4 regions of the Paenibacillus sp. FSL K6-2862 genome follow, and region 1 is predicted to be linked to each of the others. Evidence: predicted binding sites of a transcription regulator. Region 1 holds the regulator's gene; each other region holds the start of a gene.
The links. Region 1 encodes Rex, which represses fermentation and respiration genes when NADH is low (regulators of the CRP and FNR family bind a similar motif). Its sites were predicted from a motif close to TTGTGAAATATTTCACAA; they were not measured.

Region 1 (2,208 bases):
CGAGCTTTTCCAAATGTGCTACTGGACGCAGACCATAATCCGTTACATTCTGTTCGACTTCGCGAAGGGTTTCCGACATATGGGTGTGCAGCGGCAGATCCAAATCATGTGCAACCTGTACCAGCTTCTCTATGTAATCCGGAGGGCAAGTATACGGCGCATGCGGTGAGATGATCGTCGTAATTCGACCACCAGCCTGTCCGTTCCACTCGCGTGCAAACGCAGCCGATTCCTGCAGTTTGCGCATTTGCTCTTCTTCAGAACAGAGACCAATGACACCACGTGCCAATGCGGCACGAATACCGGATTGTTCAACCACTTTTGCCACCTGATCCATATGATCATACATATCCAGGAATGCCGTTGTTCCGCCTTTCAGCATTTCTAATACAGAAAGGGAGGTACCCCAATACACGTCCTCAGACGTCATTTTAGCCTCCATAGGCCACATTTTCTCCTGAAGCCATACTTGCAGGGCCAGATCGTCCCCGTGACCTCTCAGAAGCGACATGGCTGCGTGACCATGCGTATTGATCAGACCCGGCAAAAAGACCAGTCCTTTGCCATCAACCTTCGGCAGGTTCTCATCTCCATCTTGCAGTGTCTCACCAATATGCACAATCTTGTCGTCTTCAACGACCATATATCCTTGAACTACAGTCCATTCCGTACCACTATTTACAGCAAATTTGCCGTTATGAATTACCCATCTATTTGTCGTCATCTTCCTCGTCGTCCTTTCCGTTCTCCAGATAATAAGCCAGGCTAAGCAGATCCGTTGTAAAATCAGCATGATGAATACGGACGTGCGGTGGTGTTTTCAAGATGGTTGGTGCAAAGTTCAGAATCGCTTCAATGCCGGATTCCACGAGCTGATCGGCTACGTTCTGAGCTTCGGTATCCGGAACGGTAATGATGCCAATACGAATATTATCTTTTTTGACCGAATCCGTTAGTTCATTCATGGGCTGTACCTTCAAGCTGTTAATCTGACTGCCGATCTTAGGGCCGTATGCATCGAAAACAGCAACAATTTTCATGTTGTCTTTCAGATAGGCATTGTAATTGGATAATGCATGTCCCAAGTTACCCGCCCCGACCAGAGCAACATTGATTTGCTGATCAATTTTCAAGATATGACGGATTTTTTCGATTAGATACGATACGTCATATCCAATGCCTTTGCGACCGAAGTCCCCAAAGTATGCAAGGTCTTTGCGAATCTGGGCAGGATTAAGATCCAGGCGTAGTCCCAGTTCCTGTGATGACACCGTGCCTACCTCACGTTGATGCAGTTCACTCAAATAACGTAAGTAAACAGGCAATCTGCGTACCACAGCTTCCGAAATTTTATCTGATTTCATTACATTGCTCCCCCTTACCAAGGCCACGATAGATAAATAAAAATGTAGCATCCCGCATAACCGTTTTCGTCTCCGAATGAAATTATGCAAGATGCCTTATGAAATATAAAGTTAAAAGTGCTTCAAGAATGAATCACACTCTAATAAAGTTTACAGCGAGAAGCCCTTATTACGCAACGACGTCATACTTAATTCGCCGTAGTTTCATCCTGTGCTGGTGTTTCCAACCACTCGCTAATCCGTGGAACCATCTGTTCAGTCAGCATATGTTCCATTTTGGGACCGGGTAATGAATATAGGAAATACTTTCCGTAATAAGACTCAATCACCCGCGTATCGTAAACGATGACAATGCCCCGATCCTTGGCTGTACGAACAAGTCTGCCGAATCCCTGCTTGAAACGGATGACAGCCTGTGGAACAGACAGCTTCATAAACGGATTCTTTTTCTGCTCCTGCAGCAGTTCACTCTTCGCCTCGACAAGCGGATGGTTCGGCGGCTGGAAGGGCAATCTCACAATGGCCAGACAGGTTAGCGCCTCGCCAGGGATATCCACCCCTTCCCAGAAACTGCTGGTGCCCAGCAGAACGGTTGCTTTTGCATCCTGGAACCTGCGGGTTAACTTGGAACGACTGCCACTATCAACGCCTTGACCCAGCAGCGAAATATCGTTACCCGACAGTGCTTCTTTTAATGGGTCATATACCTGGCGCAGCATTCGGTATGAAGTAAAGAGCACCATCATACGGCCCCTTGTCGCAATAGCCGTTTCGGCCAGAGATCTTACGAGCATGTCGACAAAGTGAGCATCCCCCACGCTGCCTTTTACACTTGGGAAATCAC
Region 2 (2,208 bases), 180 kb from region 1:
AGCGGGAATTTAGTGCCGACGCCTTCAATCTCTGCTACAAGAATTTTGGTGCCAGCCGGAACCTCGATACCACACATTTGCGCAATGGTTACTGCCGATTGACCGACAATCGCCGGGTTAACCGCACATTTCTCCGCATTGATGGCACCTGCTGTCAATTTCGCAGCTTCATCCTTGTTGACGAAATAACAACCGTTCGCAATCATTTTCTTTTTCACCTGATCGAAGATCGGTTCTTCGATGATGACCGCTTGCTCGGATGCGCAGATCATACCGTTGTCGAATGACTTGGACAAGATCAGATCCGTTACAGCCTGATTGATATCTGCTGTTTTCTCGATAAAGCAAGGTACGTTCCCTGGTCCAACGCCGAGTGCCGGTTTACCACAGCTGTACGCTGCGCGTACCATGCCTGATCCACCTGTCGCCAGAATGAGCGCCACATCGTTATGATTCATCAGTGCATTCGTGCGGTCCATGGAAGGATCATCAATCCACTGGATACAGTCGGCCGGAGCACCATGCTTCACCGCAGCTTCGAGCAGAATTTTGGCGGCTTCGCGGCTGCAGTTCTGAGCGGAAGGGTGGAAACCAAAGATGATCGGGTTACGTGTTTTGATGGAAATCAGCGCTTTGAACATCGTGGTGGATGTCGGATTGGTCACCGGGGTAATACCCATGATAATGCCGACAGGCTCCGCTATTTTCTGGAAGCTTTCATACTCGTTATCTTCAATAACACCTACGGTTTTGTCATATTTGATACTGTGGTATACATATTCTGTTGCAAAGATATTTTTGGTGATTTTATCCTCATACACTCCGCGGCCGGTTTCTTCCACCGCCATTTTGGCAAGCATCATGTGTTTGTCCAGGCCTGCCAGTGCCATGGCTTGCACAATGCGGTCAATCTGTTTTTGATCCATGGACATGAATGCTGCGTGTGCTTTATTCGCTTTGTCAATTAACGTTTGAATATACTGACCTGCTGTCGGTTCTTTTGTTGGGGCGACTTCGTTCTTTACAGCCATCTCCCTCATCCTCCTAAAGGTTCGTATTGTTTTTTGGTTTGTCTCTCTTCTTTACGTACACATCGTAACATGTCGAAAAGGTTAATTATGTGATTATTTTCACAAAGTATAACAAATTTAATTTAAGTTTTTTGAGTTCCTTCCACTGGTCATTTTCACTTCCTATTTAAACTATATAGCTGTTAAATGCAGCCTTCCCTCTCCAAAGTGAATTTAATCACAATGTTTGAAATTTCGCCATTTTTGCCCCCTTTCCATGCCCCTCAAACGGTAAGATTAGGTATATACTGAACTTAAAAATTGAACCACCGCAATTTGTACCGTCCTCCCCGGCGGAGATGACCTAATCAGGACGGTAACTGTTGCGGCGAACCACGGAGTGCGGACTGCATGATTGTAATCCCCCTCCGGTGGATACAAAGGGGAGATAGACTTATGAGAGAACAACTGAGTGTCATGGAAAAACGCGGCAATACCAACTGTTTCTCGGAAGTGAATTTCAATCATCTGCTCGTAACCATGAAAGACCGTACCTTTCCTGAAGGGACCCACCTGTATTGGGAAGGTGATGTGTCCGACAAACTTTATTATATGAAAAGGGGCCGTGCACAGATCACGAAATCAACGGATGAAGGCAAAGAGCTTATCATGTACATGTACCAGTCCGGTGATATGATTGGTCAGGCAGATCCGTTCTTCGGTTCCAAGCATACGTTCTCGGCCGAAGTGCTGGAAGACAGTGAAATCGGTGTACTGGAGCACAAAGACCTGGAGATGCTGATCTGTCAGCATTGTGACTTCGCCATTGATTTTATGAAGTGGATGGGCATTCATCACCGCTTAACTCAAACCAAATTCCGTGACCTCATGTTATACGGCAAACCTGGTGCGCTCTGTTCCACCTTGATCCGGTTGTCCAATTCTTATGGGGAGCCTCACGGCGATCACGTGATTATTCATAAAAAAATTACCCACACGGATCTGTCCAACATGATTGGAGCTACCCGCGAAAGTGTGAACCGGATGCTTAGCGATCTGCGCAAAAAAGATGCTATTGAATATGATAACGGCATGATTGTTATCAAGGACCTGAAGATGCTCCAAGGCATCTGCCATTGTGAATTATGTCCCAATGAAATCTGCCGTATCTAAGCATTAAGTGCTTGGAGTCATCACC
Region 3 (2,208 bases), 1.8 Mb from region 1:
CATCGGGTTCGGCCTTCCGCAGGTACACCATCCAGTAGGCAGCAGCAACGAACAATGCGCCTCCCGTCAGATTACCGAGCCATACAGGGATAAAGTTCATGATGTACTGCCCCCATGAGTAATGTCCTTCGAAGATGGCAGCCGGAATAAGAAACATATTGGCAACCACGTGCTGGAAGCCAATAGCGACAAAGGCCATCGTCGGAAACCAGATGCCGAGCACCTTGCCGCTCATCGTATCCGAAGCGTAAGACAGCCACACCGCCAGGGCTACCAGCCAGTTACACCCAATTCCGGATATAAACGCCTGTAGCAAGCCGTCATGCAGCTTGTGACCTGCCATATCCACAACCTTGGTCAGATATACTCCTTCTCCTGTGAGACCAAGCACATGCCCGAACGCATATGCCACGAACAACGCACCCAAAAAGTTCCCGATCGTGACCAGAGTAAGATTCTTCAACATGCTTCCTACGGACAGTTTACGGGCTAGCGTAGCAAGCGGTACTGCCATCATATTGCCTGTCAGGAGTTCTCCCCCGCCAATCAATACCATGATCAAGCCTACAGGGAATACCGCTGCACCGATCAGGTTAACCAAGCTGCCCCATTCCGCCGGGGCGGAGGCAATCACGCGAATATCCAGCAGGAAGCCAAGCGCAATAAATGCCCCTGCCAGGAAACTGAGAACAAGCACAGAGGACACCTGGTTCTGTCCTTTCTTCATCCCTGTGTTCACCGTATATTGTGCAACCTCAAGAGGTGTCTTTGCCGCCATGCCATCCTCTCCTTCACTATTCATGAACGAAATCAGCTTACATTGTTGATATGTTCATTGTATCGCGAAGGACTCAGCAGGTTTGTTACTTTTATCACAAAGTTCTAAAAGTCCCCTTTTTCCAGCTTTTATACTCTCTTGCTTGAGTGCAGCTGGTTGGTTACTTATTCTGTTTCCAGGTTATGATGTTCACCAAAAATTTGCTGCAGATGGTGCTTCAGATGCTGGACGTAATCTTGTGCCAGCCATTCCATCGTAACCACACTTCCATCAGGTAGGACGCACGTTGGTGATTCTCCTGTCTCCGGCATGCTGGATAGAATACGTATGACGGACTGATTCAGACTGATCCAGAGATTTAACACCTCTTCAATTGGTGCACTGACATATTGTTGGCTCTCTACCCATTGGTCTTGATGATAAGGCGTTATAGACAATGGTTCGGTCTGATGCTGCATTTGGACAAACCGGCTTACGTTATGAAGAGCCGAGTCACATAAATGACCAAGAATCTGAAGACGCGACCATTTTCCTTCCATGCGTGGCTGTACAAGTTCATCTGGATTCAGCGCAAGAAACGAGCGAGGTACGGATTGTAGCAGAACTTTGAGCTCGGATACTGTAGTTGTAAGCATGTTGTGAACCACTCCTTCATGTTCATTATCTATTGCGGTATGACCTCTAAACTGTTGTTAATATATCACCAATTTCTAAAACCAACTACATCAAGTTAATTAAAAAAACTGCCGCATTTCTGCGGCAGTTCTCGGATTCATTAGTTATACCATCGCTGGTGCTTTTACTTCTACTGGAGGCAAAGCCTGAAGACCAGCCGAATTCAGGAAGTTCCATGGTTTGTTGTAATGCGGTTGGAAGAAGAAGTCGATGAAGGCCAGCTCATCTACGGTCATGTTGTTCTGAATGCAAACCGAGATCGTATTGATCGATTGCGTCAGATCCGCTTTGGACATCACTTGTGCTCCGACGATTCGGCGTGTAGCCTGTTCGTAAATGACTTTGAGCAGCAGTTTCTCAGCCGTTGGCATGAACTCCGGACGATAAGCATCTTCAAGCGTTACAGCTTCCACCACCAGCCCGTCATCTGTAGCAGATGTTTCGGTTAGTCCTGTACCTGCAATATTCTGGTCGTAAATTTTAATTCCTGATGTCCCTTGTGTACCCATGTACGGCGTTGTTGGACGAACCAGGTTACGAGCTACCAATGTACCCATTCTTACGGCATTGGTTGCCAGTGGAATGTAAGAAGCCTTGCCTGTTGGATTATAGTGAATGGCACAGCTGTCACCTGCAGCGAACACGTCTTTTTGGCTTGTTTGCATATATTTATCCACGATAATTGCGCCGTTCGGCAGCATATCCACCTGGCCTTTGAGCAATTCGGTATTTGGACGGAAACCGATGCACAGGAT
Region 4 (2,208 bases), 1.9 Mb from region 1:
CGCTGCTGCACGGGAGTCGTCCAGCAAATATTCGTAGGCTGCCAGCAAAAAGGAGATCGTCTCATGCGGCCCCGTTTTGGAACGGAGCTGGCGGTAATAGTCTGCACGCATGCTGCACTGGAGCGGAGTGATGATGTCCGGTGCTTCGGAAACGGTTTGTCTGAGGGCATGAAGAAAAAGCAGCTCATAATCTCTTAGCGGAATTTCGAGATCATCCTTGTGTATGGAGCCAGCCGGAGCCTTGTCTTCACCGCCCAGCCAGACCGCGCGGACGCCCTGAAAGGCAAGCTTCATGTACCGTGTTTCCGAAGACGTGCCGATCAGATCGGCAGTACCAACCAGTCTGGATATGCAACCCTCCCACAGCGGAGAGCTTGCTTCATCGCCTGCAGGCTCGGGAAGCAGCACAATGCTGATCTTCGGATGCATCGATTGAACTGCTGTAAGCCAGTAAGGGTGTGCAATGACGGCAGCGGTGCGGTTCTGCTGCAGCAGAATCTCTGCTTCTGGCAGGGTGATTACTGAAATGGCCGGGGGCATCTCTTCAGAACGTTCCTGACTGCTTACATGTAAGACCTCTCCCTCGGCCGAGAGTAGGGCAGCAATGTCCGGATAAGGAAAAGTGGACCATCCCCCTTTGCGGGGAAAAAGAATGTACCGATTGGGAGGACATTTGCTGCCATCCTCATTTGACGCTGTTTTCCCGTTGATCTCCGGTATCGATTCAGGCTTATCCATAGGTCATCACCTCACTTTGACTGCATTCTAACGTTCCGCCCCCGCTTCCGGAGGTGTTCCATCTCTCCACATCATATGTACAGCCCTTAAGGCACTTCGCATGATATGTCTGACTCTAGCATATGGGCATGTTGTGCCAAACATGAGCAACTTCCCTGAATAGACGAAGCAGATAAGCCGCATATTAGGCTGAATTTTATCCAATGTGTGACCATCGTCACATTTTTTTCGCAATTCCGATGTAGATTGTGATAATTGTCACATGTACAAAATAGGCAATCTGGCACAATACGTTCATCACGTATTTGGCGGACAGACAGACAGCGAAGGTGCAGCTTCCATGCCAAATGCAAATCACTGCGATGTAAACAGAAAGAAGGGGTAACGGTATGGATCCGATTATGCTATCGCGTATCCAATATGCACTCACAACGATCTTCCATTTCTTTTTTGTACCGCTGTCCATCGGTCTTGTACTGCTGGTTGCCATTATGGAGACGTTGTACGTAGTCAAGGGCAAGGAGATCTACAAAACGATGGCCAAGTTCTGGGGCAAGCTGTTCCTGATTAACTTTGCCGTCGGGGTCGTGACAGGTATTCTGCAAGAGTTCCAGTTCGGCATGAACTGGTCCGAGTATTCACGCTTTGTCGGGGATGTGTTCGGGGCGCCACTGGCGGTTGAAGCCTTACTGGCGTTTTTTATGGAGTCTACATTTATCGGGCTCTGGATTTTCGGGTGGGACCGGTTATCCAAAAAGGTGCATCTGGCCTGCATCTGGCTTGTATTTGTCGGCACATTCCTGTCCGCATTGTGGATTCTGGCAGCCAATTCATTCATGCAGCATCCAGTTGGTTTCGAGATTAACAACGGCCGTGCCGAGATGAATGATTTCCTCGCGCTGCTTACCAATGGTCAGCTGCTGGTTGAATTCCCGCATACGATCTTTGGCGCATTAATGACAGGGGCCTTCGTGGTAACTGGCATCAGTGCATACAAATTAATGAAAAAGCAGGATGTGGAGATTTTCCGCAAATCGTTCAATATTGCCATCATCATTGGTCTTGTTTCCTCATTCGGTGTGGCGTTCTCCGGGCACTTCCAGGCGCAATATCTGGTGGAGACGCAGCCGATGAAGATGGCAGCCAGTGAAGGAACTTGGACAACAACGGAGGATCCCGCGCCTTGGACGGTCATCGCATCAATAGATCCGGACAAACAGGAGAACTCCGGTGAGATCAAGATTCCTGGATTGCTCAGTTATCTATCCTACAGCAAATTCTCTGGCAGTGTTCAAGGCATGAAGGAACTCAATGCCGAGTATCAGCAGACATATGGGCCAGGGAACTACATCCCGCCAGTACGGACGACGTTCTGGAGCTTCCGTATCATGATTGCTGCGGGTGGTTTAATGATTGTACTCGCCCTGTACGGTACATTTCTGGCGATGCGCAAGAAGCTGGAGGTAGCTG

Region 2: adhE (bifunctional acetaldehyde-CoA/alcohol dehydrogenase) is a predicted target of Rex. The motif match lies at 1,119-1,136, and genes of this name have one in related genera.
Region 3: MHB82_RS27730 (formate/nitrite transporter family protein) is a predicted target of Rex. The motif match lies at 861-878, and genes of this name have one in related genera.
Region 4: MHB82_RS28375 (cytochrome ubiquinol oxidase subunit I) is a predicted target of Rex. The motif match lies at 985-1,002, and genes of this name have one in related genera.

What each region holds. Positions count from the first base shown of each region.
Region 1 is NZ_JBBOSN010000001.1:4,368,532-4,370,739, forward strand. Features, by position in the region: gene MHB82_RS19575 (amidohydrolase) at 1-724, opposite strand, end outside; gene MHB82_RS19580 (redox-sensing transcriptional repressor Rex) at 711-1,364, opposite strand; gene dinG (ATP-dependent DNA helicase DinG) at 1,553-2,208, opposite strand, start outside.
Region 2 is NZ_JBBOSN010000001.1:4,548,970-4,551,177, forward strand. Features, by position in the region: gene adhE (bifunctional acetaldehyde-CoA/alcohol dehydrogenase) at 1-1,031, opposite strand, end outside; gene MHB82_RS20525 (Crp/Fnr family transcriptional regulator) at 1,467-2,183, shown strand.
Region 3 is NZ_JBBOSN010000001.1:6,120,155-6,122,362, forward strand. Features, by position in the region: gene MHB82_RS27730 (formate/nitrite transporter family protein) at 1-778, opposite strand, end outside; gene MHB82_RS27735 (DinB family protein) at 943-1,413, opposite strand; gene MHB82_RS27740 (FAD-dependent oxidoreductase) at 1,558-2,208, opposite strand, start outside.
Region 4 is NZ_JBBOSN010000001.1:6,270,164-6,272,371, reverse strand. Features, by position in the region: gene MHB82_RS28380 (hypothetical protein) at 1-738, opposite strand, end outside; gene MHB82_RS28375 (cytochrome ubiquinol oxidase subunit I) at 1,128-2,208, shown strand, end outside.